DNA from 3 places in the Streptomyces sp. NPDC007971 genome. Region 1 is predicted to be linked to each of the others. Evidence: predicted binding sites of a transcription regulator. Region 1 holds the regulator's gene; each other region holds the start of a gene.

Region 1 (9,804 bases):
AGGACCAGCGGCCGGTGCGGCCCAGCAGCAGGGCCGCGGCGGCGGTGCCGGCGGTGGATGTGCGCAACACGGTGGGGCCGAGCACGAAGGCCCGTGCGCCCGCCTCCTCGAAGAGTGCCAGCTCGTCCCGGGAGACACCGCCTTCGGGCCCGACGACCAGCACGATCTCGCCCTCGGCGGGGAGTTCGGCGGTGGCGAGCGGGGTGCTGCCGTGCTCGAAGTCGGAGTGCAGGACCGCGGCGAAGTCCGCTTTGGCCAGAAGCGCGGCAACCTGCTTGGTCGTCGCTGCGTCCGCGACCTCGGGGAAGCGGACGCGGCGGGACTGCTTGCCGGCCTCGCGGGCGGTGGCCCGCCACTTGCCGAGGGCCTTCAGCCCGCGGTCGCCCTTCCACTGGGTGATGCAGCGGGCCGCCTGCCAGGGCACGATCGCGTCGACGCCGACCTCGGTCATGGTCTCGACGGCGACTTCGCCCCGGTCGCCCTTCGGCAGGGCCTGGACGACGGTGATGCGCGGGGCGGGCTCCGGCTCCTCGGAGACCGAGGACATGTGGACGATCAGCCGGTCCTTGCCCTCGGTGCCGGTCACCTCGCACACCGCGTAGCGCCCGGCGCCGTCGGTGAGGACGACCTCCTCGCCGGGCTGCAGCCGCTTCACGGAGACGGCGTGCCGCCCCTCGGGCCCCTCCAGGACGTAGCGGTCGCCGTCCGGGGAGAGGTGATCGACGACGAAGACCGGGGCCGTCATCGCGCATCACCCCCGGCCGACAACGCTGTCCGGGCGTCGGCGAGTTCGCCCGCCAGTACCTCCACCAGCCGGCCGGCCGGAAGCTCCCGGGCCAGCCGGTGCCCCTGTCCCGCCCACAGGGCCATGCCCTGCGCGTCCCCGGCCTTGGCGGCGGCCTTGCGCAGCGGCGAGGTCAGGTGGTGGATCTCGGGGTAGGCCGGGGGGGCGTAGGGGCCGTGTTCGCGCAGGAAGCGGTTGACCAGGCCGCGGGCCGGGCGGCCGGAGAAGGCGCGGGTCAGCGCGGTACGCACGAACAGGGGGTCGGTGAGCGCCTGTTTGTGCACGGCGGCGGCGCCGGACTCGGGGGTGGCGAGGAACGCCGTGCCCAGCTGGGCCGCGCTCGCGCCCGCGGCGAGGACGGCGGCGATCTGGCTGCCCCGCATGATGCCGCCGGCGGCGACGACCGGGATGCCCACGGTCTCCCGGATCTGCGCGATCAGCGCGAGCAGGCCCGTGCCGGAGCCGTCGCTGTCCGGGACGTCCCGGTGGGTGCCCTGGTGGCCGCCGGCCTCCACGCCCTGTGCGATCACCGCGTCGGCCCCCGCCTGCTCGACCGCGCGGGCCTCCTCGGCGGTGGTGGCGGTGACCAGGGTGAGGGTTCCGGCGCGGCGCAGGGAGTCGATGACCTCGCGGCCCGGGACGCCGAAGTGGAAGGAGACCACCGGCACCGGGTTGTCGAGCAGCACGGCGAGTTTGGCGTCGTAGCCGTCGTCCCGGCCGCTGTCGGGGTCCCCCAGCTCGGTCTCGTACCAGGCGGCCTCACCGGCCAGCTGGTGGGCGTAGACCTCGACGGCACCCGACTCGGCGTACTCGGGCTGGGGCATGAGCACGTTCACGCCGAAGGGCCGGCTCGTGAGGCCCCGCAACTGCTTGATCTCCTGATACATGCCGTCGGCGGTCTTGTATCCGGCGGCGAGGAACCCGAGACCGCCGGCCTCGGAGACGGCGGCGGCGAGCTGCGGGACGGAGACGCCGCCCGCCATGGGTGCCTGCACGATCGGGTGGGGGACGAGACCGGTCAGCGGGGAGGACATGACGGCATGTTGTCACGTCCACTGAACAAGTCCGAATCGGGGCTTCCCACGGCATAGGCCATCGGCATACGGGGTGCCGGAGCACCCCGCGGACGGCTCCTCAGCGCCCGTCGAACGCGTCCTTCGGCCGGGAGAACAGCCCCTGCCGACCGGGCCTGTCCGGGGGCCGGCCCCCGGACAGGCGGCGGAGATCAGCGCCCGTTGAACGCGTCCTTCAGGCGGGAGAACAGCCCCTGCTGACCGGGCTGGAACTGCCCCTGCGGGCGCTCCTCGCCGCGCAGCTTCGCCAGCTCGCGCAGCACTCGCTCCTGCTCGGGGTCCAGCTTGGTCGGCGTCATGACCTCGACGTGCACGATCAGGTCACCGCGGCCGCCGCCCCGCAGATGCGTGACACCGCGGTTGTGCAGCGGGATCGACTGCCCGGACTGCGTACCGGGCCGGATGTCGACCTCCTCCATCCCGTCCAGCGTCTCCAGCGGCACCTTGGTGCCGAGAGCCGCCGCGGTCATCGGGATGGTGACCGTGCAGTGCAGATCGTCGCCGCGCCGCTGGAAGGTCGGGTGCGGCAGCTCGTGGATCTCGACGTAGAGGTCACCGGCAGGACCGCCGCCCGGCCCGACCTCGCCCTCGCCGGCGAGCTGGATGCGGGTGCCGTTGTCGACACCGGCCGGGATCTTCACCGTGAGCGTGCGACGCGACCGTACGCGGCCGTCGCCCGCGCACTCCGGGCACGGCGTGGGCACGACCGTGCCGAAGCCCTGGCACTGCGGGCAGGGCCGTGAGGTCATGACCTGGCCCAGGAAGGACCGGGTGACCTGCGAGACCTCACCGCGGCCTCGGCACATGTCACACGTCTGGGCGGAGGTGCCCGGCGCCGCGCCTTCGCCGTTGCAGGTGTTGCAGACGACGGCCGTGTCGACCTGGATGTCCTTGGTCGTCCCGAAGGCCGCCTCGTCCAGCTCGATCTCGATGCGGATCATGGCGTCCTGGCCGCGGCGGGTGCGCGAGCGCGGTCCGCGCTGCGACGCCGTGCCGAAGAACGCGTCCATGATGTCGGAGAAGTTGCCGAAGCCACCGGCTCCGAAACCGCCCGCACCGGCGCCGCCCGACTGGGAGAGCGGGTCGCCGCCGAGGTCGTAGACCTGCTTCTTCTGCGGGTCCGACAGCACCTCGTAAGCGGCGTTGATCTCCTTGAACCGCTCCTGGGTCTTCGGATCCGGGTTGACGTCCGGATGCAGCTCGCGCGCGAGCCTGCGGAACGCCTTCTTGATCTCATCCTGCGACGCGTCGCGGCGCACGCCGAGAACGGCGTAGTAGTCCGTGGCCACTTACGACTCCGCCAGGATCTGTCCGACGTACCGTGCCACTGCGCGTACCGCTCCCATCGTTCCCGGGTAGTCCATGCGGGTCGGTCCGACCACGCCGAGCTTGGCAACCGCCTCGCCGCCCGAACCGTAACCGACCGACACGACAGAGGTGGAGTTGAGTCCTTCATGGGCGATCTCGTGCCCGATACGCACGGTCATGCCCGGATCCTTGGCCTCACCCAGGAGTTTGAGGAGCACGACCTGCTCCTCAAGGGCCTCCAGGACGGGCCGGATCGTGAGAGGGAAGTCATGTCCGAAGCGGGTGAGATTGGCGGTGCCGCCGATCATCAGCCGCTCCTCGTTCTCCTCGACCAGTGTCTCCAGAAGGGTGGAGAGCACCGTGGAGACCGTACCGCGGTCCTCGGCCTCGAAGGCGTCGGGCAGGTCCTCGACCAGCTTCGGCACATCGGCGAACCGGCGGCCCGCGACCCGGCTGTTCAGCCGTGCCCGCAGATCGGCCAGGGACGCCTCGCCGAACGGCGCCGGGCAGTCGACCATCCGCTGCTCGACCCGGCCGGTGTCCGTGATCAGCACGAGCATCACGCGCGCGGGCGCGAGTGAGAGCAGCTCCACATGGCGCACGGTGGACCGGGTCAGGGACGGGTACTGCACGACGGCGACCTGCCGGGTCAGCTGCGCGAGCAGCCGTACGGTCCGTGCCACCACGTCGTCGAGGTCGACGGCGCCGTCCAGGAAGTTCTGGATGGCCCGCCGCTCGGGCGCCGACATCGGCTTGACGCCCGCGAGCTTGTCCACGAAGAGCCGGTAGCCCTTGTCCGTGGGGATGCGCCCGGCACTGGTGTGCGGCTGGGCGATGAACCCCTCGTCCTCCAGGGCGGCCATGTCGTTGCGCACGGTCGCCGGGGAGACGCCGAGGTTGTGCCGCTCGGTGAGTGCCTTCGACCCCACCGGCTCCTCGGTGCCCACGTAGTCCTGGACGATGGCGCGCAGTACCTGAAGCCTGCGTTCACTCAGCATCCGCGCGCACCTCCCGTACGTCGTCTCTCGGCTCTTCGGTCGTCTCCTGGCACTCTGCCTTTGCGAGTGCCAGACTTCCCCGGCCCAGTGTACGGCCGTGGGGTACTGACTGGGCAAGGTCGCTGCCGCCTTACCTGGTTGAACGGCTAGCGTCGCGGTATGACGGTGACTTGGGAAGAGGTCGGGTGGGAGCGGCTGGCCGCCGGGGTCGGGCGGTGCCGGCTTCCCGGCTGGGACTGCACCGCGGGCCTGGTCCTCGGCGAGGGCACGGCGCTGGTGGTGGACGCCGGATCGAGCCTGGCCGAGGGCGCGCGGGTGCGCGAGCGCGCGCAGCGGCTCGCGGGCCGCGATGTGACCCATCTCGCGCTCACCCACCCCCACTTCGACCATGTCTTCGGCGCGCCCGCCTTCGCCGGCGCGGAGGTGTACGGGGCGGTGGGCATCGACGCGGTGTTCGCCCACGCGCGCGAGGAGCTGCGCCGGGACGCGGTCGGCAACGGCCTGCCGGCGGCGGACGCGGACGAGGCGGTGGACGCCCTCGCCGCGCCCCGCCACCTGGTCTCCGGCGAGTGGACGCTGGACCTGGGCGGCGGCCGGCAGGCACTGCTGGCCAACGTGGGGCCCGGCCACACGGCCCACGACCTCGCGGTGCTCGTCCCCGGATCGGTCCCCGGCGGGCCGGAGATCGTCTTCTGCGGGGACCTGGTGGAGGAGTCCGGCGAACCCCAGGCGGGCCCGGACGCCGTACCGGCCCGCTGGCCCGACGCCCTGGACCGGCTGCTCGCCCTGGGCGGCGAGGACGCACTGTACGTGCCCGGTCACGGAGCGGTGGTGGACGCGGCGTTCGTACGGCGGCAACGCGACGAGCTGGCAGCACGTTTCGGCGTGTCGTAAGGACGAACCCCCCGGTTCTCCTATCGTCATCCGAATGCGCCCACCCGTCTCCCGCCGCCGCCCCGCCGACGAGGGCCCTTCGGGTCCGCGCCCTCGTGTGTACTCCGCCGACCTGACCCCTCCGTGGAAGAAGTCCAAGCCCGTGCCGGAGGTGCCGGCCGAGCCGGGGCTGGTGGTGGAGGAGCCGGGTACCGGGTTCTGCGGGGCGGTGATCCGCTGCGAGGCGGGCACGGTGACCCTGGAGGACCGCTTCGGCAAGCACCGGGTGTTCCCGCTGGAGCCGCGCGGCTTCCTGCTGGAGGGGCGGGTGGTGACCCTCGTACGGCCGTCGTCCGGCGGCCCGGTCCGCCCGACGCGTACGGCCTCCGGTTCGGTCTCCGTCCCCGGCGCCCGCGCCCGCGTGGCCCGGGCCGGCCGCATCTACGTCGAGGGCCGGCACGACGCCGAGCTGGTCGAGAAGGTGTGGGGCGACGACCTGCGCATCGAGGGCGTGGTCGTGGAGTACCTGGAGGGCGTCGACGACCTGCCGTCGATCGTGTCGTCCTTCGCGCCGGGCCCGGACGCACGGCTGGGCGTGCTGGTGGACCACCTCGTCCCGGGCACGAAGGAGTGGCGCATCGCGGAGTCGGTGACCAGCGAACACGCGCTGGTCGTCGGCCACCCCTACATCGACATCTGGGAGGCCGTGAAGCCGGCGTCGCTGGGGATCGCGGCCTGGCCGTCAGTGCCGCGGGGGCAGGACTGGAAGACGGGGGTGTGCCGGGCGCTGGGCTGGCCTTCGGAGAACACCGGGGCCGTGTGGCAGGCGATTCTGAAGCGGGTGGGGTCCTACAAGGACCTGGAGCCGGAGTTGCTGGGGAGGGTGGAGGAGCTGATCGATTTCGTCACGGCGTAGCGGTCAGCGGTGGAAGAGTGCCGAACCGGCTCGTATCCAGGTCGATGCCCACCATCGGCAGCTGCACCGGGTCACCGAACTTACGAGTCCGCTTGGTCTGATAGTCCGCCGCAAGCCCTGTGCCGACCGGTTCTGTCAGCACCAGGCACTTCGCCTCGAACGGATCGATGATCAGGTATACCGGCACGGCACCGGCCGCATAGATCGACCGCTTCTCCACATAGTCCCGGTGCACGCTGGTCTTGGAAACGACCTCGACCAGCATCGTCACAGCAGGGGCGGGTACGAGTCGTCCCGGGCTGTCGTCGGCACCGATCTCCATCACCAGCAGATCAGGCTGGGGCTCACTGTTTTCACCGGGAATGGCCACGTCCTGGGTCTGGAGACGCTCCCACCGGTCCGAGGGGATCTGGTCCTGCACAGACTGCACGATGCGGTTGTGGACCTTGTCAGGCCCGGCCATCATCACGATTTCCCCCCGGATGAGCTCAGCCTTGAAACCCTCGGGAACCACAAGGTTCTCGAACGCCTCATGCACCCGGCGATCATCCACAGCGGTCATCTCCGTGGCCCTCCGCATCCGCCGCGTACTGTCAGCGGCAGCCTACGAACCAGGTTAGGGACCGAACCGGCGTTCCGCAGTGATTCACTCCGCCGAGTGATCAGTCCACCAGGTCCCGTACCACCGCGTCCGCCAGCAGCCGCCCCCGCAGCGTCAGCACGGCGCGTCCCTCCTCGTACGGCCTCTCCTGGAGGAGCCCGTCCGCCAGTGCCCGCCGGGACGCCGCGAGCCCCTCCTCCTTCAGCAGCGACAGCGGCACCCCCTCGCGCAGCCGCAGTTCCAGCAGGATGCGCTCCACCCGGCGGTCCTCGTCGGACAGCAGCTCACGGCCCGCGCCCGGTGAGCGGCCGGAGGCGAGGGCCGCCGCGTACGCACCCGGGTGCTTGACGTTCCACCAGCGCACCCCGCCCACGTGCGAGTGCGCCCCGGGGCCCGCGCCCCACCAGTCGGCGCCGCGCCAGTACAGCTCGTTGTGCAGGCAGCGCCCCGACTCGGAGGTGGCCCAGTTGGAGACCTCGTACCAGTCGAAGCCCGCCGCGGACAGCATCTCCTCGGCGATCAGGTAGCGGTCGGCGTGGACGTCGTCGTCGGTCATCGGGACCTCGCCCCGGCGGATGCGGCGCGCCAGCTGGGTGCCCTCCTCGACGATCAGCGCGTAGGCGCTGACGTGGTCCGGTCCCGCGCCGATCGCCGCGTCCAGCGACGCCCGCCAGTCGTCGTCCGACTCGCCGGGGGTGCCGTAGATCAGGTCCAGGTTCACGTGCTCGAAGCCCGCGGCCCTGGCCTCCGCCACGCAGGCCTCGGGACGCCCCGGGGTGTGCGTGCGGTCGAGCACGCGCAGCACATGCTGTCTGGCGCTCTGCATACCGAAGGAGATCCGGTTGAAGCCGCCCTCGCGCAGCGTCGCGAGATAGGCCGGGTCGACCGACTCCGGGTTGGCCTCCGTCGTGATCTCCGCGTCCGGCGCGAGAGAGAACTCGTCGCGGATCGCGCCCAGCATCCGTACCAGGTCGTCCGCGGCCAGCAGCGTCGGCGTGCCGCCGCCGACGAACACCGTACGGACCGCGCGCGGGTCGTCGCCGAGCACCTTGCGGGCCAGGCGGACCTCGTCGGTCAGGGTGTCCGCGTAGTTGTCCCTGGAGGCGAGCACTCCGCCGGTGCCGCGCAGCTCGGTCGCGGTGTAGGTGTTGAAGTCGCAGTAGCCGCAGCGGGTCGCGCAGTACGGGACGTGCAGGTAGAACCCGAGGGGTCGCTCGGTGGCGCCGGCGAGCGCGGATGCGGGCAGCGCGCCGTCGTCGGGTACGGGCTCGCCGTCGGGGAGTGCGGAAGGCATGTCCTCCATTGTCCCGTACGACGACGGTCACTCCGCCGCCCCGCGCAATGGCAGTCCCGCGGCTGCCCCGCACATGGCAGTCCCTCGGCTGCCCCGCACGACGGCCGGCGCTGCGCCGCTGTCCTGTACGACAGCCGTCACCCCACTCTCCGTACGACGGCCGGCACTCCCCCGCCCCGCGCATTGGCAGTCCCGCGGCTGCCCCGCACGACGGCCGTCACCCCGCTCTCCCGGACGACGGCTGTCACTCCGCCTGGAGCACGAGGAGGGCGAGGTCGTCCTCCGGCTGGCCGCCGCCGAACTCGTGGACCAGGCGGCGGATCCTTTCCGCGATCAGCTCGGCGCCCAGGCCCGCACAGCCGGACAGGGCCCGCGCGAGCCCGTCGCCGTCGTCGAACTGGCGCGAGCCCGAGCGCCGCTCGGTCACCCCGTCGGTGACGCAGAGCAGGCTGTCGCCGGGCCGCAGGTCGAAGGTCTCGCTGGTGTAGGTCTCGTCCTCGACCACCCCGAGGAGGGTCTGCGGCCGGGCGACGGTGCGCACCTCGCCGTCGGGCCGGAGGACCAGCGGCAGCGGATGCCCGGCCGAGGCGAGGGTGCAGCGGACGCCGTCGTCGTGCGGGGTCAGCTCGCCGTAGAGGAGGGACAGGAAACGGGTCTGCGGGCCGTCCCCGGGCGCCACGGGCCGGCCGCCGGCGGCGACCAGGGCGCGGGCGGCCGCGTCGGCGGCCTCGGTGGCGTCGTCCAGGAGGAGCTGGTTGAGGCGGTCCAGGACGTCGGCGACCCGGTAGCCCTCGCGGGCGAGCAGGCGCAGCCAGGGGCGGGCGAGCCCGATCACGACCGCCGCCTCGGGACCCTTGCCCTGGACGTCACCGACCGCGAAGCACCAGCGGCCGTCGCCCGCCGGGAAGAGGTCGTAGAAGTCGCCGCTCGGGCCGCCCTTGTCGCAGGGCTCGTAGACGAGCGCGCTGTGCAGCCCGGGGATCTCGGCGACCGCGCCGGGCAGCAGGCCGCGCTGCAGGACGGCGCTGATGGTGGCCTGCCGGGCGTACTGGCGGGCCGCGCCGATGGCGAGGGCCACCCGGCGGCTGAGGTCCTCGACGAGCCCGGTGACCTCGTCGGGGAACCGGTGCGGCCCGCAGCGCCCGATGACCAGCGTGCCCAGCGGACGGCCGCCCGCGATCAGCCGGTAGGCGAGTGCGGTGCCGTCGGTGCCCTGCGGGCCGAGCGCGTCGCCGGGCCAGGGGTAGGGCTCGGGCCCCGACCGCAGTCCGTCGCGCGGGCAGGGCGGGTCCTTCTCCAGGGCGCGGGTCAGCTCCTCGATGCAGTTCTCGCTGGCGTGCCACACGCGTGCGGGCGCGCCGCCGTCGCCGCCGCGCACGCTCGCCTCGTCCTCCAGCCACACCGCGCACCAGTCGGCGAGCCGGGGCACGATCAGCTGCCCGGTGAGGGCGGCGACCAGGTTCTCGTCCAGCTGCCCGGCGAGCAGGTCGGAGGCCTCGGCGAGGAAGGACAGCGCGCCCCGGCCGAGCCAGTCCCGGTCGGCCCCGGGGCGCAGCGGCTGCGGGGCGAGGGTCTCGGCGGCCTCCAGCGCGGGCACCGGGGCGGCGCCCTGCGGCTCGTCCCGGCCGCCGGGCGGCAGCCGCGCCCACACCGTCTTCGTACCGGTGCGGTAGGTGACGCCCCAGGACTCGGCGAGGGTGGCGACCAGGCGCAGGCCCCGCCCCTGCTCGGACACCTCGTACGGCCCCTCCGTACGGGCGCAGTCGCGCGGGGCGCGGGAGGGGTGGTGGTCGCGGACCTCGACGACGAACGCACCGCTGTCCTCCATGCGCCAGTCGATCTCCACGTCCGTCCCGGCGTGGACGACGGCATTGGTGACGAGTTCGCTGACGACGGCCATGGCGTCGTCGACCAGGCGTGGGCGGACTCCGGGGACCTCGGACAGTGCGGCGCGCAC
Region 2 (9,804 bases), on a different contig from region 1:
GAGCAATGCATGCAGCACCGCCCTGACCTCCGTGTCTACGGCGAGTCCGGTGTGAGGACCGAGGCGTATCGCAAGGGCCGCGCCCGCACGGATGCAGCCGTCGCTCCCAAGGGCCACTTCACGGGACACGGCGAGTGGTCGGGCTCCGACGGCATCCTCATGGCCGTGGAGATCACCTCCCACGACAGGGACACGCACCAGCGTGACCGCGTCGACAAGCCCGTCGGCTATGCGGCGGTCGGCATCCCCGTCTATCTCCTCATCGACCGCGACAACAGCACCGTCGTCGTGTACAGCGAGCCGAAGAACGGCCGCTATCAGCGGTCCCCGTCCTACCCCTGGGGAGCCACCGTCGTGCTCCCCTCCCCCGTCGACGTCATCCTCGACACCCAGGAACTCAAGGACTACGCCGACTGAGCCTCACGAAACGCCCGAGGGCGGCACCCCCAGCCAGAAGCTGGAAGTACCGCCCTCGGTACTGCAGGACAGGCGATCAACCGTCAGGTCGATCAGAAGTCCATGTCACCGCCCGGCATGCCGCCCGGAGCGGCCGCGGCGGCCTTCTCCGGCTTGTCGGCGATGACGGCCTCGGTGGTGAGGAACAGCGCGGCGATGGAGGCGGCGTTCTGCAGGGCAGAGCGGGTCACCTTCGCCGGGTCGATGATGCCCTCGGCGATCATGTCGACGTACTCGCCGGTGGCGGCGTTCAGACCGTGGCCGACGGCCAGGTTGCGCACCTTCTCCACGACGACGCCGCCCTCAAGACCACCGTTGACGGCGATCTGCTTCAGCGGGGCCTCCAGCGCGAGCTTCACGGCGTTGGCGCCGGTCGCCTCGTCGCCGTCCAGGTCCAGCTTCTCGAAGACCGAGGAGGCCTGGAGCAGGGCCACGCCACCACCGGCGACGATGCCCTCCTCGACGGCCGCCTTCGCGTTGCGAACGGCGTCCTCGATGCGGTGCTTGCGCTCCTTGAGCTCCACCTCGGTGGCGGCACCGGCCTTGATGACCGCGACACCGCCGGCGAGCTTCGCCAGGCGCTCCTGCAGCTTCTCGCGGTCGTAGTCCGAGTCGCTGTTCTCGATCTCGGCGCGGATCTGGTTGACGCGGCCGGCGACCTGGTCCGAGGAGCCGGAGCCGTCGACGATGGTGGTCTCGTCCTTGGTGATGACGACCTTGCGGGCGCGGCCCAGGAGGTCCAGGGTCGCGTTCTCCAGCTTGAGGCCGACCTCCTCGGAGATGACCTCGCCGCCCGTGAGGATGGCGATGTCGCCGAGCATGGCCTTGCGGCGGTCACCGAAGCCCGGGGCCTTGACGGCGACGGACTTGAAGGTGCCACGGATCTTGTTGACGACCAGGGTCGACAGGGCCTCGCCCTCGACGTCCTCGGCGATGATCAGCAGCGGCTTGCCCGACTGCATGACCTTCTCCAGGAGCGGGAGCAGGTCCTTGACGGAGCCGATCTTGGAGTTCGCGATGAGGATGTAGGGGTCCTCCAGCGACGCCTCCATGCGCTCCATGTCGGTCGCGAAGTAGGCGGAGATGTAGCCCTTGTCGAAGCGCATGCCCTCGGTGAGCTCAAGCTCCAGGCCGAAGGTGTTGCTCTCCTCGACGGTGATGACGCCTTCCTTGCCGACCTTGTCCATGGCCTCGGCGATGAGCTCGCCGATCTGGGTGTCGGCGGCGGAGATGGACGCGGTGGAGGCGATCTGCTCCTTGGTCTCGACGTCCTTCGCCTGCTCCAGCAGGGCGGCGGAGACGGCCTCGACGGCCTTCTCGATACCGCGCTTCAGAGCCATCGGGTTGGCACCGGCGGCGACGTTGCGCAGGCCCTCGCGGACCAGCGCCTGGGCGAGCACGGTCGCGGTGGTCGTACCGTCACCGGCGACGTCGTCCGTCTTCTTGGCGACTTCCTTGACCAGCTCGGCGCCGATCTTCTCGTACGGGTCCTCGAGCTCGATCTCCTTGGCGATGGAGACACCATCGTTGGTGATCGTGGGGGCGCCCCACTTCTTCTCGAGGACGACGTTGCGGCCCTTGGGGCCGAGCGTCACCTTCACGGCGTCCGCGAGCTGGTTCATGCCGCGCTCGAGGCCGCGCCGCGCCTCCTCGTCGAACGCGATGATCTTGGCCATGTGAAGTGGTCCCTCCAGGACTGGGGGTGATTCCTTCGGACCGCGCCCGCGCCCGCGACGGACGGCTCGCATGCCTTGTGGTTCCTTGCCCCACCCGGCCTGCGGGCCTCACCGACCCGGTCCTTCGTTGTCACTCTCACCTTCAGAGTGCTAACGCAATGATTAGCACTCGGCATGGTCGAGTGCAAGCGCCTGGAAGGGTGCGAAGGGGGCGTCAGCCGCCCGCGAACAGGGGTGTGGGCGGTTCACGAGGGACGTCAGCCGCCCGCGAACACGGACGTGCGGGCGGATCCGGACGCAGAGAAGGGCCCGCACCCTGTGCCGGTGCGGGCCCTTCCTCACAAAAACGTTCAGGCGCTGAGGCGAACCATGTCGGCCTGCGGGCCTTTCTGGCCCTGCGAGATCTCGAACTCCACCCGCTGGCCCTCTTCCAGGGTGCGGTAGCCGTCCATCTGAATGGCGCTGTAGTGGACGAAGACGTCCGCACCACCGTCGACCGCGATGAAGCCGTACCCCTTCTCCGCGTTGAACCACTTGACGGTGCCCTGAGCCATGCCTAACTCCCCTATTACTGGCCCTTGCACAGATCCGCACTTCGCGGACCCGGGTCAGACCTCACCCCCCATTGGTCGGGGGCGTGCGCCGGAACGCGTCGACCGCGGCTGAATGTATCTGTCCAACTGCCGTCTGCAACAGGTCAATCGGACGAGAATTCTGGACGAGCCCGGTCCGGAATCTGCCAAAAAATCGGCTGAATTCAGGGCAACTCGGGCCGTACAAAATGGAACAAAAGCCGCACAATGCCCGCTTACTTTGGCTACTTCTTGTCGGGCGTGCGGTGTGAAATCCGGGGCCCGTGACCCGCAGATCCGGAGCGCGTTCCCCAACTGTACCGCGCTCAATCACACTGAATGGCCCCCTCCGTTTCTCTCACGGAGGGGGCCATTCGATGAACAATCAGTAACAGCGGTTACCGAAGGTAATGATCAGTCATTCGGTCAGCCTCCCGCGACCGCCGGAATGATGGAGACACCCGCACCGTCCGGGGTCACCGTCTGAAGGCCCTGCTCAAAGCGCACGTCGTCGTCATTGACGTACACATTGACGAAACGGCGGAGCTTGCCCTGGTCGTCCAGGACCCGGGCGGCGATACCGGTGTGGTTCTTCTCCAGGTCCTCGATGACCTCGGCGAGGTTCGCGCCCTGGGCGGCGACCTCGGCCTGCCCGCCGGTGTAGGTGCGCAGGATGGTGGGGATGCGAACGGTCACGCTCATGCGAGGCCAGCCTCTCGGAAGGAGTCCAGGGTCGGGCGGATGGTGGCGGTGAGACCCGTGCCGGCCACCGCGTCGAGGGTCTTGAGGCCGTCGCCGGTGTTGAGGACGACCGTGGTGAGCGACGGGTCCAGGACGCCGTTGTCGATCAGCTTCTTCGTCACGCCCACGGTCACGCCGCCGGCCGTCTCCGCGAAGATGCCCTCGGTCCGGGCCAGCAGCTTGATCGCGTCCACGACCTGCGCGTCGGTCACGTCCTCGACCGCACCGCCCGTGCGGCGCGCGATGTCCAGGACGTACGGCCCGTCGGCCGGGTTGCCGATGGCGAGGGACTTGGCGATGGTGTTCGGCTTCTGCGGGCGGACCACGTCGTGGCCGGCCTTGAAGGCCGCGGAGACCGGCGAGCAGCCCTCGGCCTGCGCGCCGAAGATCCTGTACGGCCGGTCCTCGACCAGGCCGAGCTTGATCAGCTCCTGCAGGCCCTTGTCGATCTTCGTCAGCTGGGAGCCGGAGGCGATCGGGACCACGATCTGGTCCGGGAGCCGCCAGCCGAGCTGCTCACAGATCTCGTACGCCAGGGTCTTCGACCCCTCCGCGTAGTAGGGCCGCAGGTTCACGTTGACGAAGCCCCAGCCCTCGCCGGCCGAGTCGCCGATCAGCTCGGAGCAGAACCGGTTCACGTCGTCGTAGTTGCCCTCGATGCCGACCAGTTCGCCGCCGTAGACCGCGGCCATGACGATCTTGCCCTGCTCCAGGTCGTGCGGGATGAACACGCAGGAGCGGAAGCCGGCCCGGGCGGCCGCGGCGCCGACGGCACCGGCCAGGTTGCCCGTGGAGGAGCAGGAGAGCGTGGTGAAGCCGAAGGCACGCGCGGCCTCCAGCGCCTGGGCCACCACCCGGTCCTTGAAGGAGTGCGTCGGGTTCCCGGAGTCGTCCTTGACGTACAGACCGCCGGTGACGCCCAGCTCACGCGCGAGATTGTCGGCCTTGACGAGCTTGGTCCAGCCCGGGTTGATGTTGGGCTTGTCCGCCACGTCCGCAGGGACGGGCAGCAGCGGGGCGTACCGCCAGATGTTCGCCGGTCCGGCCTCGATCCGCCTGCGCAGCTCTTCGGTGTCGTAGGCGGAGAAGTCGTAGGCGATCTCCAGCGGGCCGAAACACTCCTCGCAGGCGAACAGCGGACCGAGCGGTACGCGGTGACCGCATTCGCGGCAGCTCAGCGCAGCGGCGGGACCGAGGTCTACGGTGGACGTGGAGGTGCTTGCAACAGTCTGCACAGCCATGGAGGCGAGGCCCTTTCTCCTCATCTTCCTCACGACGCATCTCGCCGTGAGACGGATTTGGCACCTTCCCTAGCCGGGAGCCTCGCTGGAGAACGAGAACCGACTGGAGGGTTGCCGGGGCTTCATCGGGCCGTTTCCCTCTGCCCCTCTGGATGAGCGGTATTCGGTTGTCAACGCGCGCGACCTCCGACATGCGATGGTCATCGGCGTTGCTCAAGACTGTAACCGAAGGCCAGGACAGTTGAGATAGTCGTCCGAACCGCGAGACAACGTGAGGAGCCGCTGACTGTGCTGGAAGAAGTCGAGCGCTGGCTGGCCACCCGCTCCTGGTCCGTGACCGACCGCCCGCTCCATCAGATCCTGGCGGCCAAGCAGCGCACCGGCCAGTCGGTCTCCGTCGTGCTGCCCGCGCTCAACGAGGAGGAGACGGTCGGCGACATCGTCACCGTCATCCGCCACGACCTCATGCGGCAGGCCCCCCTGGTCGACGAGATCGTCGTCGTCGACTCCGGGTCCACCGACCGCACCTCCGAGGTCGCCGCCGCCGCGGGCGCCCGGGTCGTCCACCGCGACGACATCCTCCCCCGCATTCCGGCCGTCCCCGGAAAGGGTGAGGTGCTGTGGCGCTCCCTGCTGGTGACCGGCGGGGACATCGTCTGCTTCATCGACGCCGACCTGAGGGAGTTCTCCTCCGACTTCGTCTCGGGGATAGTCGGCCCGCTGCTCACCGAGCCGGACGTCGACCTGGTCAAGGCCATGTACGACCGCCCGCTCGGCACCGGGCCGGACGCGCCCGCCACCGGCAGGACGGCGGAGCAGGGCGGCCGGGTGACCGAGCTGATGGCCCGCCCGCTGCTGAACATGCACTGGCCGCAGCTGGCCGGATTCGTCCAGCCGCTCGGCGGCGAGTACGCGGCCCGCCGCTCCCTGCTGGAACAGCTGCCGTTCCCGGTGGGCTACGGCGTGGAGCTGGGCATGCTCGTGGACGCGCTGCACCTGGCCGGCCTGGACGCCCTCGCGCAGGTCGACGTCGGTGTGCGCCTCCACCGCCACCAGGACGGACAGGCCCTGGGCCGGATGGCCGCGGCGATCTACCGCACGGCCCAGCTGCGGCTGGCCCGCGGCCACCTCGTGCGGCCCGCCCTCACCCAGTTCGAGCGGGGCGAGGACGGTTTCGAGCCACGCACCTATCCGGTGGACACCGAGGAGCGGCCGCCGATGGCCGAGATCGCGGAGTACGCGGCCCGCCGTGTCGCCTGAGGGGCGCACGAGAACGGCTGTATACAGCCCCCTTCCGGGGCAGACCGTACGTTTGAGCGTTTCGGGGCCGGGCTAGGTTGAGGCGTATGGCTTCCACCCATGGTGCTGAGGTGCTGGTCGCGTCCAACCGCGGCCCGGTTTCGTACGAGATCCTCCCCGACGACGGAGCCGGCTCGCTGCGCGCCAAACGGGGCGGCGGCGGACTGGTCTCGGGTCTGTCGGCCATCGGGCCGGACACCAACGCGGTATGGGTGTGCGCCGCGCTGGGCGACGGCGACCGCGCGGCGGTGCACCGTGCGGACGGCGCACTGCTGCCGGCCGAGGAGACCGGCGGACAGCGGGTGCGCATGCTCGACATCGACGCGGCGGTGTTCGCCGACGCGTACAACGGCATCGCCAACTCGGTGCTGTGGTTCGTCCACCACATGCTGTACCAGACCCCGCTGGAGCCCGTCTTCGACACGGAGTTCCGGCGGCAGTGGGCGTCGTACGAGGCCTACAACCGGGCCTTCGCCGAGGCGCTGGCCGAGGAGGCCGCGGACGGCGCGGCGGTACTGATCCAGGACTACCACCTGGCACTCGCCCCCCGGATGCTCCGCCGGCTCCGCCCCGACCTGCGCATCGGTCACTTCTCGCACACCCCCTGGGCCCCGCCGGACTACTTCCGCCTCCTGCCCGACGACATCGCGGCCGAGCTGCTGACCGGCATCCTGGGCGCGGACCGGGCGGCGTTCCTGACCCGGCGGTGGGCGGACGCCTTCACCGACTGCTGTCACGCGGTCCTGGGGCCGGGCATCCCCTCCGGGACCCGCATCGGGGTGCACGGGCTCGGCGCCGACGCGGACTTCCTGCGGGAGCGCGCGCACCGCACGGACGTGACCGAACGGATGGCCGCGCTGCGGGAGGAGATCGGCGAGGGGCGCCGGACCGTCGTCCGGGTGGACCGCACCGAGCTGTCCAAGAACATCGTGCGGGGCCTGCTGGCCTACCGGCAGCTGCTGGAGGACCACCCCGAGTGGCGCGAGCGGGTCGTCCACCTCGCCTTCGCCTACCCGTCCCGGCAGGACCTCGCCGTCTACCGCGCGTACACGGCCGAGGTGCAGCGGGTGGCCGAGGAGATCAACGCGCGCTACGGCACGCCGGGGTGGACGCCGGTCGTGCTGCACGTCAAGGACGACTTCGCGCGCTCCCTGGCCGCGTACCGGCTCGCGGACGTGGCGCTGGTCAACCCGATCCGGGACGGCATGAACCTGGTCGCCAAGGAAGTGCCGGTCGTCTCGGACGAGGGCTGCGCGCTGGTGCTGTCGCGGGAGGCCGGGGCGTACGAGGAGCTGGGCGAGGACGCGATCGTGGTGAACCCGTACGACATCGGGGGCACGGCCGATGCGTTGCACGCTGCGCTGAACATGGCGGCGGGCGAGCGGGCCGAACGGTCGAAGAGGCTGGCCGCGGCCGCTACCGCACTGCCACCCGCACAGTGGTTCCTGGATCAGCTGGGGGCACTCGACACCCAGCCCTGAGCCGACGAGCCGCGCACGGTAAGCGGTGCGTGCGCGGTGCGTACGCGGTGCCGGGGCCGTGTCCGGTACTGGGTGCAACGCCCAGTGATCAGGGCATGTGTGCAGCCAGGGTCCGGAGCAGGGCCACGACTCCCTCGGGGCCCTGCGTCACCACGTCCGCGCGTTCCGCCAGCTCCGTGACCTCCGTGCTGCCGCTGCAGACCAGGAGGCCGGGGGTGCCGTCGGAGCGGAGCTTGTCCACGGCCGCGTAGGCGGGGAGGTCGCCGAGGTCGTCGCCGGCGTAGAGGACGGACCCGGCGCCGGTGGTGCGGACGTGGTCGAGGAAGGCGACGCCCTTGTCCATGCCGGGCGGGCGCAGTTCGAGGACCAGCCGGCCGGGCTCGACGATCAGGCCGTGCCGGGTGGCCAGGTCGGCGAGAGGTTCGCGCAGGGCCTCGAAGGCGGCCTGCGGGTCGTCCGCACGGCGGGTGTGGACGGCGATCGCCCTGCCCTTCTCCTCGATCCATGCGCCGTGCCAGGCGCCGACGCGGTCCAGGAGCCCCGGCAGCTCGGCGCGGACCGCGGCCACCCCGGGGTGCGGCTCAGGTGCGGTGACCGTGCCGGTCGCGGCATCCCAGCGCTCGGCGCCGTAGTGGCCGAGGACGACGAGGTGCTCCAGGCCGGGGACGCCCGCGAAGCCGCCGTTGCGGACCGCGACGGCGGCGGGCCTGCCGGTGATCACGGCGACGGAGGCGACCTTGGGGGCGAGGGCGGCGAGCGCGGGGACGGCGTCCGGGTGGGCGCGGGCCTGCTCGGGGTCGGCGACGATCGGGGCCAGCGTGCCGTCGAAGTCGAGGCCGATCACTGCGGTGCACGGCTCGGTGAGCAGCGCCTGGAGTCCGTCCCGTCCGGCCTGGGTCGCCGGATTCGGCAGAGGGGTCATACAGCGACACTATCCAGCGTGGGCCGCGGTCACTCCTGGGCTCGGCCAGGGGCTCCGCCCCTGAACCCCGCTTTCCCACCCACCCACCCGACTCGCTCGGCTCCCACACCAGGCCCAGACACCCCGGCCGACCCCGGCCCGACGCTCGCCCCCGCCGACTCGGCCGCCCCCCTCAGCGGTCGGAGCGGCGGGTCTCGCGGACACGGCGCAGGCGGTTCACGGTCACCGGGTCCAGGGCCAGTGCCCTTGCGTCGTCCAGGAGCGCGTTCAGGAGCTGGTAGTAGCGCACCGGCGCCAGGCCCAGCTCCTCGCGTATCGCACGCTCCTTCGCGCCGGGTCCGGGGAAGGCCCGCCGCTCCAGCGCGAGGATGGCCTGTTCACGGCTGCCCAGTTCCATGTGCGCAACCGTAACGCCGGGCACCGACAACCGGCGCGCTCCGGCGGCTGGCCCACCCCGCCCGTTTCAGCGGTCGGGGCGTTTCGGCGGTCGGGGCGTTTCGGGTCAGCCGGTGGAGGACGCGCCGCTGTCGGCCGTCGCCGCGGACGCCTGGAGGCGGGCGAGGACGCCGGCGGGGCTGCCGTCGGGGGCGACCGCCTGGCCGATGTCCTTCTTCACGGCCGCGCTGACCGCCGCCCAGGAGGTCTTGCCGACCGGGTACAGCTCGGAGGTCGGCAGCTGGTCGAGGAAGGCGTGCAGATCCTTGTCCGGAGCCGCGTCCGAGGCGCTCATGACGTTGGACGCGGAACCGGTGACCGGCAGCAGCCCGTACTCGCGGGAGAAGGCGAGGACGTTCTTCTGCTCGTAGACGAAGTCGAGGAAGTCGCCGATCTGCTGCGCGTGCCCGTTCTGCTTGAACCCCATCATCCAGTCGGCGACGCCCATGGAGGCCTTGGCCTTGCCGGTGCGGCCGGGCATCGGGACCATGCCGAACTGCACGCCCTTCTTCCCGGCCTGCTGGATCAGCGTGGGATGCCCGTTGAGCATGCCGACCTGGCCGTCGGCGAAGGCGGCGAAGGCGTCCGCGCGGTTGAGCTTGCCGGGTGCGACGGGACCGGTCAGGCCCTTGTCGACCAGCTCGTCCTTGAGCCAGGTGAAGGTCTGGACGTTCTGCGCCGAGTCGATGGTGTAGGTGCCGATGTCGTCGGTGTAGCCGTTGCCGCCGCTCAGCAGCCACTGCATGGTCTCGGCCTGCGCCTCCTCGGGACCGAGCGGCAGCGCGACGGGGTACTTCACGCCCTTGTCCTTGAGCGCCTTCGCGTCGGCGGCCAGTTCGCTCCAGGTGGTGGGCGGGGTGATGCCGGCCCTGGCGAACAGCGTCTTGTTGTAGAAGAGCACCCGGGTGGAGGCGCCGAACGGAATGCCGTACTGGACGTGCTTCCACTCGCCCGCGTCGACGAGCGAGGAGAGGAAGTCGG
Region 3 (9,804 bases), on a different contig from region 1:
GGATGCCGACGTTCACCGATCTGGACGTGGTGCGCGACGAGCCCTTGCAGGCGGCCACCGCCCGCCGGTTCTTCGACACGATCGCGGTCCAGGGGCCGTTGCCGCCGCTGAACGACCTGCTCGCGGAGAACTACCACGACCATGATCCGGCCAACGAGCAGGACACCCTCGGGCTGGACAACATGCGCCGTGAGATCGAGATGTGGCGCAGCGCCTTCGACTACACCTTCACGGCCGAGGACCAGATCACCCAGGGGGACCGGGTGTGCACCCGCTGGACCTGGCACGGCATCCAGACCGGCGAGTTCATGGGCCTGCCCAACACCGGCCGCCAGGTGTCGATGACCGGGACGACCGTCTTCCGCTTCGACGGCCACGGCAAGATCCGCGAGGGCTGGTGGCAGTACGACCGGCTCGGGCTGCTCGGGCAGTTGGGGGCGCTGGACGCACTGGAGAACTAGACGCGCAACGCGCCGGGGAACCAGGAGACTGAACGCACTGGAGGACCGGGCACCGGGCATCCAGGCACTGCACGCACCGGCGCAGCAGGCACTTCACTCGTCGGGCAACCGGGCACCGCACGCGCCGGCGAACCGGAGTGCCGCACCGCGCGCGGCTGCGGACGGAGCGAAGGCCCGGCACCCCCAAGGGGTGCCGGGCCTCAGTGCTCCTCGGTGCCGAGGTGCGTCACTGGCGGGGTGCGTCAGTGGGCGTGGCCGTGACCGTGGCCGTGGCCCGCCTCGGCCGGCTCCTCTTCCTTCTTCTCGACGACCAGGGTCTCGGTCGTGAGCAGCAGGGAGGCGATGGAGGCGGCGTTCTCCAGGGCGGAGCGGGTGACCTTGACCGGGTCGATGACGCCGGCCTTGACCAGGTCGCCGTACTCGCCGGTGGCGGCGTTGTAGCCGTTGCCCTTTTCGAGCTCGGCCACCTTGGAGACGATGACGTAGCCCTCCAGGCCGGCGTTCTCGGCGATCCAGCGCAGCGGCTCGACGGCGGCACGGCGGACGACCGAGACACCCGTGGCCTCGTCGCCAGCCTTGTCGAGGTTGCCCTCCAGGACCTTGACGGCGTGGACCAGGGCGGAGCCACCACCGGAGACGATGCCCTCCTCGACCGCGGCGCGGGTCGCGGAGATGGCGTCCTCCAGACGGTGCTTCTTCTCCTTCAGCTCCACCTCGGTGGCGGCGCCGACCTTGATCACGCACACGCCGCCGGCCAGCTTCGCAAGACGCTCCTGGAGCTTCTCGCGGTCCCAGTCGGAGTCCGTGTTCTCGATCTCGGCCTTGATCTGGGCGACGCGGCCGTGGACGTCCTCGGTCTTGCCGGCGCCGTCGACGATGGTCGTGTCGTCCTTGGTGACCGTCACGCGGCGGGCGGAGCCCAGCACGTCCAGGCCGACCTGGTCGAGCTTGAGGCCGACCTCCTCGGAGATGACGGTGGCGCCGGTGAGGACGGCCATGTCCTGCAGCATCGCCTTGCGGCGGTCGCCGAAGCCGGGGGCCTTGACCGCGACCGCGTTGAAGGTGCCGCGGATCTTGTTGACGACCAGGGTCGACAGGGCCTCGCCCTCGACGTCCTCGGCGATGATCAGCAGCGGCTTGGAGCCGGTCTGGATGACCTTCTCCAGCAGCGGCAGCAGGTCGGCGATGGCGCCGATCTTGCCCTGGGTGATCAGGATGTACGGGTCGTCGAGGACGGCCTCCATACGCTCCTGGTCGGTGACGAAGTACGGCGACAGGTAACCCTTGTCGAAGGCCATGCCCTCGGTGAAGTCCAGCTCCAGACCGAAGGTGTTGGACTCCTCGACGGTGATGACACCGTCCTTGCCGACCTTGTCCATGGCCTCGGCGATCAGCTCGCCGACCTGCTGGTCCTGGGCGGACAGCGCGGCCACGGCGGCGATGTCGGACTTCTCGTCGATCGGGCGGGCCGAGGCCAGCAGCTCGTCGGAGACGGCCTTGACCGCGGCGTCGATGCCCTTCTTCAGGGCGGCCGGGGAGGCACCGGCAGCGACGTTCTTCAGACCCTCGCGCACCAGCGCCTGGGCGAGCACGGTGGCGGTGGTGGTGCCGTCACCAGCGATGTCGTTGGTCTTGGTCGCCACCTCCTTCACCAGCTGGGCGCCGAGGTTCTCGTACGGGTCCTCGATCTCGACCTCGCGGGCGATCGTGACACCGTCGTTGGTGATGGTGGGAGCGCCGAACTTCTTGTCGATGACGACGTTGCGGCCCTTCGGGCCGATCGTCACCTTCACCGTGTCGGCCAGCTTGTTGACGCCGCGCTCGAGGGCGCGACGGGCGTCCTCGTCGAACTTCAGGATCTTCGCCATGACAGCGGGAGCCCTCTCGGGAATCTGTGGGTGAAAAAAGAACTGCGCCCCGGGCGCCCGGCTTCTCAGGTGGTCGCGGGGGCCAGGGGCGCAGCTTCAAGCGGAATGCTTGAGGTGACTACTTCTCGATGATCGCGAGCACGTCGCGAGCCGAGAGGACGAGGTACTCGTCGCCGTTGTACTTCACCTCGGTGCCGCCGTACTTGCTGTACAGGACGACGTCGCCGACCTTGACGTCGAGCGGCAGACGCTCGCCGTTCTCGAAGCGGCCCGGGCCCACGGCGAGGACGGCGCCCTCCTGGGGCTTCTCCTTCGCGGTGTCCGGGATGACCAGGCCAGAGGCGGTGGTCTGCTCGGCGTCGAGCGGCTGGACCACAATGCGGTCCTCGAGCGGCTTGATGGCAACCTTGGAGCTGGTGGTCGTCACGATCCGACCTCCCCCTTCGGAGATCTCACGGGGTTAACTGTCTGAGGTGGCGACCAGGTGGATCCGTCGTCGCGGGTGCCGGACCTGCCCGTCGCGTTTGTTGGCACTCTCCATGGGGGAGTGCCAGAGCCGAGACTATGACCGCGATTAGCACTCGGTCAAGCGGAGTGCCAATGCCGTGCCGCGCGTCGGCGGAATCCCGGGCGACGGGGGTTCTCGGTGACCGGTGTCGCCCCCGCCGTTTCCGGGGTCTGCCGCCCCCGGGCCCCGCTTCGGTCCTGAACGGGTCCTGTCCTCGAACGCCGGACGGGCCGATCGCTGCCTGACGGCGCCGAGAAGGAACTGCTACAGGTAAGACTCCAGGCGGCCCACCGTCAGGCCGCGCGCCTGGATGCGGCGCAGCAGGCGTCTCGTGCGTTCCTTGAGGGTGGGACCCGTCGCCTCGTCGGGGCCGACGAGGACGATGTCGCCCGGGTTCAGGTGCTGGGCGCCGCGCACATAGGTGATGCCGTCGGGGGTCATGGCGGCGCGCCACAGGACGAGCGCGAAGACGCCGCAGTCGGCGGCCGCCCGCAGGGTGGTGGTGTCGAAGGTGCCGTAGGGCGGGCGGAAGAGACGGGGGCGGACGCCGAAGCGGGACTTGAGTTTGTCCTGCTGGCCGCAGATCTCGGCGCGCTGGCCGGCGTACGGCAGTCCGGGCAGCGCCGGGTGGTGGAGGGTGTGGTTCTCGATGTCGGCGCCGACCGCGCGCAGGCGGGCGAAGTGGCCGTACCCGGGGCCGACGACGCTGTCGGTGAGGAAGAGACTGACCGGCAGCTTCAGTTCGCGGACCATGTCGACGAACCGGGGGTCCCGTTCGGCGCCGTCGTCGTAGGTGAGGAAGACGACCTTGTCGGTGGTCCTGATGTGGTCCACGACCCGGGGGCGGGAGGGATCCGCCCCGTGGGCCGTCAGGAGGCGGACCGGGGGGCTGGGCGGGGCGGCGAGGGGGGCGGTCAGGCCCCAGCGGCGGTACGCCTCCCCTGTGGCCGGGCTCGACGGCCGTACCCCCTGCGCCGCCTTCTTGCCCAGGCGTTCGATGGGGTCGACGGACTGGGCACAGCCGGCGAGGAACAGGGCCGGGGCGAGGACGGCGGCCAGCCCGGCCCGCAACCCTCGCGTACGGCCCCGCTCCCCGCGCCTCACAGGTAGTCCTCCAGGCGGGCCACGGCGTAGCCCTCGCGCGTGACCTTGTTCAGGAACCTGCGCATGTCGTCGACCATCGTGCCGTCCCAGTCGTCACGGCCGCGGAAGTGGGTGAGCACGATGTCGCCGGGGTGCAGGCTGCGGTCCCAGTCGCGGTACTCCCAGTGGTCGACGAAGACCTCCTCGTCCCAGATCGGCGCGTACTTGATCCCGCAGGCCTTCGCGGCGCGCAGGGTGTCGCCGTTGTAGTCGCCGTAGGGCGGGCGGAAGACGGTGGGCGCCTTGCCGAACTGCTTCTTCATGATGGTCTGCATGCCGCAGATCTCGTTCTTCTGCTCCTCGTAGGACAGACCGGGCAGGTACGGATGGGTGAGGGTGTGGTTGTTGAGGGTGTGCCCCTCGGCCTGCATCCGGCGGAAGTACCCGTAGTCGTCCTCGACCAGGTAGTTGCTGAGGAAGGCCGTGTAGGGGATCTTCAGGTCGCTCATCATGCGCAGGAAGTCCGGGTCCTTCTCGTGGCCGTCGTCGATGGTCAGGAAGAGGACCTTCTGCTTGGTGGGGACGGTGGTGAAGACCGGGGGCAGGTTCTCCTCCTCCTGGCCGTCCACCTCGAAGCCGTCGCGGGGGGTGATCTGCGGCTTCCTGGCCGGCGGGGCCGGGGGCGCTAGCGGTACCCGGTCCAGTCTCCAGTGCCGGGCTGCGGCGACCAGTCGGGCGTGTTCGGCAGCGCGGCGGGCCTGCGGGTCCAGGGCCTGGGCGCCGCCGTGTCCGGGCGCACGGGCGGGGGCATGGGCGCCGGAGTCCGCGCCGGGGGCGGCGCAGCCGGAGGCGAGGGCGACGGAGGCCAGCGCGGCCACCCCGCAGCGAAGGGCGACCGTCCGGAGCCGTGCCCGAGATTTGTCATTTTGTACTACTAGTCGCATAGCGCCGGATCTTCCCAGGCCCGGGGCCCGAACCCGGCCCGACAGGCCGCCGGAGGCGCAGCATCCACCGACTGGCCCACAATGAGCCGGTGAACGACCTCGCTCCCCTCCTCACCCCCGAAGGCCGCGCCCTCCTCGACGAGGTGCGCGACACCGACCCCGCGCAGGAGCTGGCCGTCGCCACCCGGCTGCGCCGCGACCACCCCGCCGAGCTGGTGTCGGCGGCGCTCGGGCAGGCCCGGCTGCGGCAGCGGGCGGCGGCCAAGTTCGGGGAGGCGGACGCCCGCCGGATGTTCTTCACGCCGAACGGGGTCGAGCAGTCCACGCGGGCGAGTGTGGCCGCCTACCGGGCGGGCCGGATGAAGGAGCTGGGGGTGACCTCGGTCGCCGACCTGTGCTGCGGCATCGGCGGAGACGCGATCGCGCTGGCCCGGGCCGGGATCCGGGTGCTGGCCGTGGACCGGGACCCGCTGACGGCGGCCGCGGCACGGGCGAACACCGAGGCGCTGGGGCTCGGCGGACTGATCGAGGTGCGGGAGGCGGACGTCACCGAGGTGAGCACCGCCGGGTACGACGCCGTGTTCGTGGACCCGGCACGGCGCGGCGGGCGGGGCCGGATCTTCGATCCGGAGGCCTACTCGCCACCCCTGTCGTGGGCGGTCGCCACGGCCCTCGGGGCTCCCCGCGCGGCCCTGAAGATCGCCCCCGGTGTCCCGCACGAGGCGATCCCCGCCGAGGCCGAGGCCGAGTGGATCTCGGACGGCGGGGACGTGAAGGAGGCGGTGCTGTGGTTCGGCACCGAGCCGGGCCTGGTCCGGGCCACCCTGCTGCCCGGACCGCGCACCCTGCGCTCCCTGGGCCTGCCCGACCCCCACGTCCGTTCCGTGGGACGGTACCTGTACGAGCCCGACGGCGCCGTCATCCGCGCCCATCTGGTCGCGGAGGTGGCCCACGAGGTCGGCGGCGGCCTCGTCGACGAGACCATCGCCTATGTCACGGCCGACGAGCTGCGCCCCACCCGCTACGCGTCCGCGTACGAGATCACCGATCAACTCCCGTTCAACGTCAAGAAGTTGAAGGCTCTGCTGCGGGAGCGGGAGGTCGGCACGCTGACCGTGAAGAAGCGGGGGTCGGCGGTGGAGCCGGAGGAACTGCGCAGGAAGGTCAAGCCGCAGGGTCCGCACGCGGCGACCGTGTTCCTCACCCGGGTCGCGGGGGCGCCGACCATGCTGATCGGGGCTCCCGCGCGGCCGGCGGCCCCGGCCGACCCGGCGTCCTGAGCGAGGCGTTCAGGACGTGCACTCGCCGGTCATCGTGAGCGAAAGTTTCAGGACGCGCACTCGGCGGCCCTGCTCAGCAGCAGCGCACGCTCCCTCTCATTGCCGGTCTGCCCCGCCGCCCGGACGAACTCCTCGCGGGCCTCGGCGGTGCGCCCGAGGCGCGCCAGCAGGTCGCCGCGCACGCTGGGCAGCAAGTGGTAGTCGCGCAGGGCGGGTTCGGCGGCCAGGGCGTCCACCAGCTTCAGCCCCTCGGCCGGTCCGTCGGCCATCGACACGGCGACGGCGCGGTTCAGCTCCACGACCGGGGACGGGGAGCGGGCCGCGAGCAGGCCGTACAGGGTGACGATGGTCCGCCAGTCGGTCTCCTCGTAGGTGTACGCATGCGCGTGGCAGGCGGCGATGGCCGCCTGGAGCGCATAGGGGCCGGGCGCGCCGGTGGACGTCGCGTCGGCGCGGCCGAGGGCCCGGATGCCGCGGGCGATGAGCATGCGGTTCCAGCGGCGGCGGTTCTGGTCCTTCAGGAGCACCGGTGCGCCGTCGGGTCCGGTGCGGGCGGCGGCACGGGAGGCCTGGAACTCCAGGAGCGAGGTCAGCGCGTGCACCTCGGGTTCCTTGGGCATCAGCGAGGAGAGCACCCGGGCCAGGCGCAGGGCGTCCTCGCACAGCCCGGGGCGCAGCCAGTCGTCGCCGGCGCTGGCCGCGTACCCCTCGTTGAAGATCAGGTAGATGACGTCCAGGACGGAGCCGAGGCGGGCCCCGCGGTCGGGGCCGTACGGCACCTCGAAGGCGATGTTCTTCGTGGCCAGGGTGCGCTTGGCGCGGACGATGCGCTGGGCGATCGTCGGCTCCGGGACCAGGTGGGCCCGGGCGATCTCGGCCGTCGTCAGACCGCCGAGCAGGCGCAGGGTGAGCGCGGTGCGGGCGTCCGGGGACAGCACCGGGTGGCAGGTGGTGAAGACCAGCCGCAGCAGGTCGTCGTCGATGTCGTCCGGGTCGGCCGGCTCCTCGAAGGGAGCCGTGGTCTCCAGGTCGCGGCCGATCTCGGCGAGCTTGCGGGCGTACGTCTCGCGACGCCGGACCAGGTCGACCGCGCGGTGCCGGGCGGTCGCCATGAGCCAGGCGCCGGGGTTGTCGGGCACGCCGTCCCGGGGCCACTTCTCCAGCGCCGCGACCAGCGCGTCCTGCGCCAGCTCCTCGGCGATGCCGACGTCCCGCACGATCCGGGCGACACCGGCGACGACCCGCGGGGACTCCAGGCGGAAGACGGTCTCGATCGCGTGCGCCGCGGTGGGCTGTGGTTCCACAGCCCACCATGCAACACCCCCGGGCGGCCCGGGGCAAAGGAGGGTTCAGCCTTCGGCGATCTCCCGGACCTCGCAGGTCACGGTCCAGTGCTCCTCGTGGGCCTGCAGGAACCGCTTGGTCCATTCCAGGGCCTCGGCCTTGTCCTTGCACTGCATGATCGCGTAGCCGCCGACGACCTCCTTGGACTCGGTGAAGGGCCCGTCGGTGACGGAGATCTGCCCGCCCTCCCAGTGCATCCGGGTGCCCTGGGCCGTGGGGGTGAGCCCGGCGGTGTCCAGCATGACGCCGGCCTTGGTGACCTCCTCGATCAGCTTGCCCATCCGCTGCATCAGTTCCTCGCTGGGGCCCTCGGCGGGGGCGGAGGCCTCATCGATCTTCACGAGCGACAGGTAGCGGGGCATGGTGACTCCTTCGGCAGGGCGGCGGGGCCTTTCCCCGCCGCTCACCCATGCGTCGAACGGGAGACCCCGGGTTCGACACGCTCACGGAAATTCCCCGAAGTTTTTTTCCGCGGGCGTACGGTCCCGGCTTTCAGCGAGCGTACGGTCCCGGTGTTCCGCGGGCGTGCGGTCGCGTGCCGCTCGGGGTGTCGCTCAGCGCAGGGAGGCCCACAGGTCGTCCGCCGCCGGCTCCTTCGCCACCACCCGGTTGGGGTCCCAGGGCGCCGGGACGACCGGCATCATCACCGTCCTCACCCGGTCGGAGGTCAGGCCCCGCAGGCTGCGGCCGAGCCCGGTCAGCTCGCCCAGGGAGTCCAGGCCGGTGTCCGTGGTGAGGCTGGCGGTGACCGCGTCGGCGACCCGGTAGAGCTTGGCGGGATCGGTGAGCAGGTCGATGGCCGCCATCCGGTCCAGGAGTGCTTTGACGAGCTTCTGCTGCAGGCCTATGCGGCCCAGGTCGCTGCCGTCGCCTATGCCGTGCCGGGTGCGGGCCAGGGCGAGGGCCCGGGTGCCGTCGAGACGGTGGGTGCCGGCTTCGAGGTGGAGATGGCTCTTGTCGTCGTCGATGTCCTGGCCGGTGGTGACCGTGACCCCGCCGAGGGCGTCCACCAGCCTGGCGAAGCCGGAGAAGTCGACCTCGACGTAGTGGTCCATGCGGACGCCCGTCATCGACTCGACGGTCTTGACCGCGCACACCGGACCGCCCACCTCGTAGGCGCTGTTGAACATCGAGTCGTGGGCCACCGCCGTCGAGCCCCCGGAGGACAGCGGGCAGGACGGGCGGGTGACCAGGGTGTCGCGCGGGATGCTGACGACGGTCGCCCGCGTCCGCCCTGCGTCGATGTGCACGACCATCGCCGTGTCCGAGCGGGCTCCGGTGCTGTCGCCGCCGCCCAGGGACCGGTTGGCCCTGCCGCTGCGCGAGTCGGAGCCGAGGACCAGGATGTTGAGGGCTCCGGTCGGCAGCGGTGCGGCGGCGGCCGCGGCGGACGCGGCCGGGCCGGTCAGCGCCCTGGCCGGGCGGTTGTCGCCGAGCGCGCCGTCGATGTCGACGCTCCTGATGTTGTTGTTGAGGTGCCAGTACGCATAGCCGGCCGTGGCCGCGCCCAGCACCAGGAATCCCGCCAGGGCGAGACCGGCGGCCTTCAGCGCTCGCGAGCGCCGGCCCGCTCCTGTGCCCGCGTCACCTTGCTCCTCGTGTCCCGTCACGGGCAGGAACGTAAGTCCGAATTATTAGCGGACTGTTAGCGAAAGCAGTGAGAGACGGTTTTCTTGGGAATTTCTCATCCCGGCACCGCCCTGGGCACCGGGTCTCCGCCGCTCCGGGGGGTGTTGAAGCCGGACGTCGCTCCACGCACCGCCGGGCCGCCGGGGCACTCCCGTACGGCCGCGCGATCGTGGCGGCCGTACGGGCACCGCCCTGCGCCCCGCGTGTCCCGGGGGGAACGGCTTGAGCCAACTGGCGAGCACAGGCGGACGGCTTCCGCAAGACCCGGGGAGGCACGCGTTCAGGATGCGTTCAGGTTGCCGCTGTCAGGGTCGGGTCACGGTCCCCCAAACCGACAGGAGCACCCTTGACGACGACGAAGTCCGTGATGAAGAAACTGCCCGAGGTCACTCTGGCGTTCTGGATCATGAAGATCGCCGCCACGACCCTGGGCGAGACCGCGGGCGATCTGTTCGCGCAGACGCTGAAGCTCGGCTACTTCCTCACCACCATCGCCCTGTTCCTGGTCTTCGTGGTGACGCTGGTGGTCCAGCTCCGCTCCTCGCACTACAACCCGTTCTTCTACTGGACGGTGATCCTGTCGACCTCCATGGCCGGCACCACGATGTCCGACTTCATGAACCGGGACGCCAGCACCAAGTACCTCTCGAACGGCGCCACGAAGCTGGGCTGGGGCCCGCAGGGCCT

The links. Region 1 encodes HrcA, which represses chaperone genes, less so after heat shock. Its sites were predicted from a motif close to TTNGCACTCNGNNNNNCNGAGTGCNAA; they were not measured.
Region 2: groL (chaperonin GroEL) is a predicted target of HrcA. The motif match lies at 2,295-2,321, and genes of this name have one in related genera.
Region 3: groES (co-chaperone GroES) is a predicted target of HrcA. The motif match lies at 2,904-2,930, and genes of this name have one in related genera.

Annotation. Positions count from the first base shown of each region.
Region 1 is NZ_JBIBJK010000008.1:335,373-345,176, forward strand. Features, by position in the region: gene ACFZCP_RS19415 (16S rRNA (uracil(1498)-N(3))-methyltransferase) at 1-745, opposite strand, end outside; gene ACFZCP_RS19420 (nitronate monooxygenase) at 742-1,818, opposite strand; gene dnaJ (molecular chaperone DnaJ) at 2,010-3,146, opposite strand; gene hrcA (heat-inducible transcriptional repressor HrcA) at 3,147-4,163, opposite strand; gene ACFZCP_RS19435 (MBL fold metallo-hydrolase) at 4,323-5,057, shown strand; gene ACFZCP_RS19440 (DUF3097 family protein) at 5,092-5,952, shown strand; gene ACFZCP_RS19445 (Uma2 family endonuclease) at 5,942-6,514, opposite strand; gene hemW (radical SAM family heme chaperone HemW) at 6,615-7,847, opposite strand; gene ACFZCP_RS19455 (SpoIIE family protein phosphatase) at 8,092-9,804, opposite strand, start outside.
Region 2 is NZ_JBIBJK010000002.1:152,051-161,854, reverse strand. Features, by position in the region: gene ACFZCP_RS04500 (Uma2 family endonuclease) at 1-417, shown strand, start outside; gene groL (chaperonin GroEL) at 510-2,132, opposite strand; gene ACFZCP_RS04490 (cold-shock protein) at 2,483-2,686, opposite strand; gene ACFZCP_RS04485 (MoaD/ThiS family protein) at 3,131-3,406, opposite strand; gene thrC (threonine synthase) at 3,403-4,686, opposite strand; SAM riboswitch class I at 4,704-4,845, opposite strand; gene ACFZCP_RS04475 (glucosyl-3-phosphoglycerate synthase) at 4,975-5,946, shown strand; gene ACFZCP_RS04470 (trehalose-6-phosphate synthase) at 6,033-7,466, shown strand; gene otsB (trehalose-phosphatase) at 7,555-8,388, opposite strand; gene ACFZCP_RS04460 (DUF3263 domain-containing protein) at 8,561-8,785, opposite strand; gene ACFZCP_RS04455 (extracellular solute-binding protein) at 8,891-9,804, opposite strand, start outside.
Region 3 is NZ_JBIBJK010000001.1:27,535-37,338, reverse strand. Features, by position in the region: gene ACFZCP_RS00190 (ester cyclase) at 1-461, shown strand, start outside; gene groL (chaperonin GroEL) at 704-2,329, opposite strand; gene groES (co-chaperone GroES) at 2,448-2,756, opposite strand; gene ACFZCP_RS00175 (polysaccharide deacetylase family protein) at 3,102-3,941, opposite strand; gene ACFZCP_RS00170 (polysaccharide deacetylase family protein) at 3,938-4,864, opposite strand; gene ACFZCP_RS00165 (methyltransferase domain-containing protein) at 4,954-6,144, shown strand; gene ACFZCP_RS00160 (sigma-70 family RNA polymerase sigma factor) at 6,192-7,448, opposite strand; gene ACFZCP_RS00155 (YciI family protein) at 7,494-7,850, opposite strand; gene ACFZCP_RS00150 (LCP family protein) at 8,043-9,098, opposite strand; gene ACFZCP_RS00145 (hypothetical protein) at 9,464-9,804, shown strand, end outside.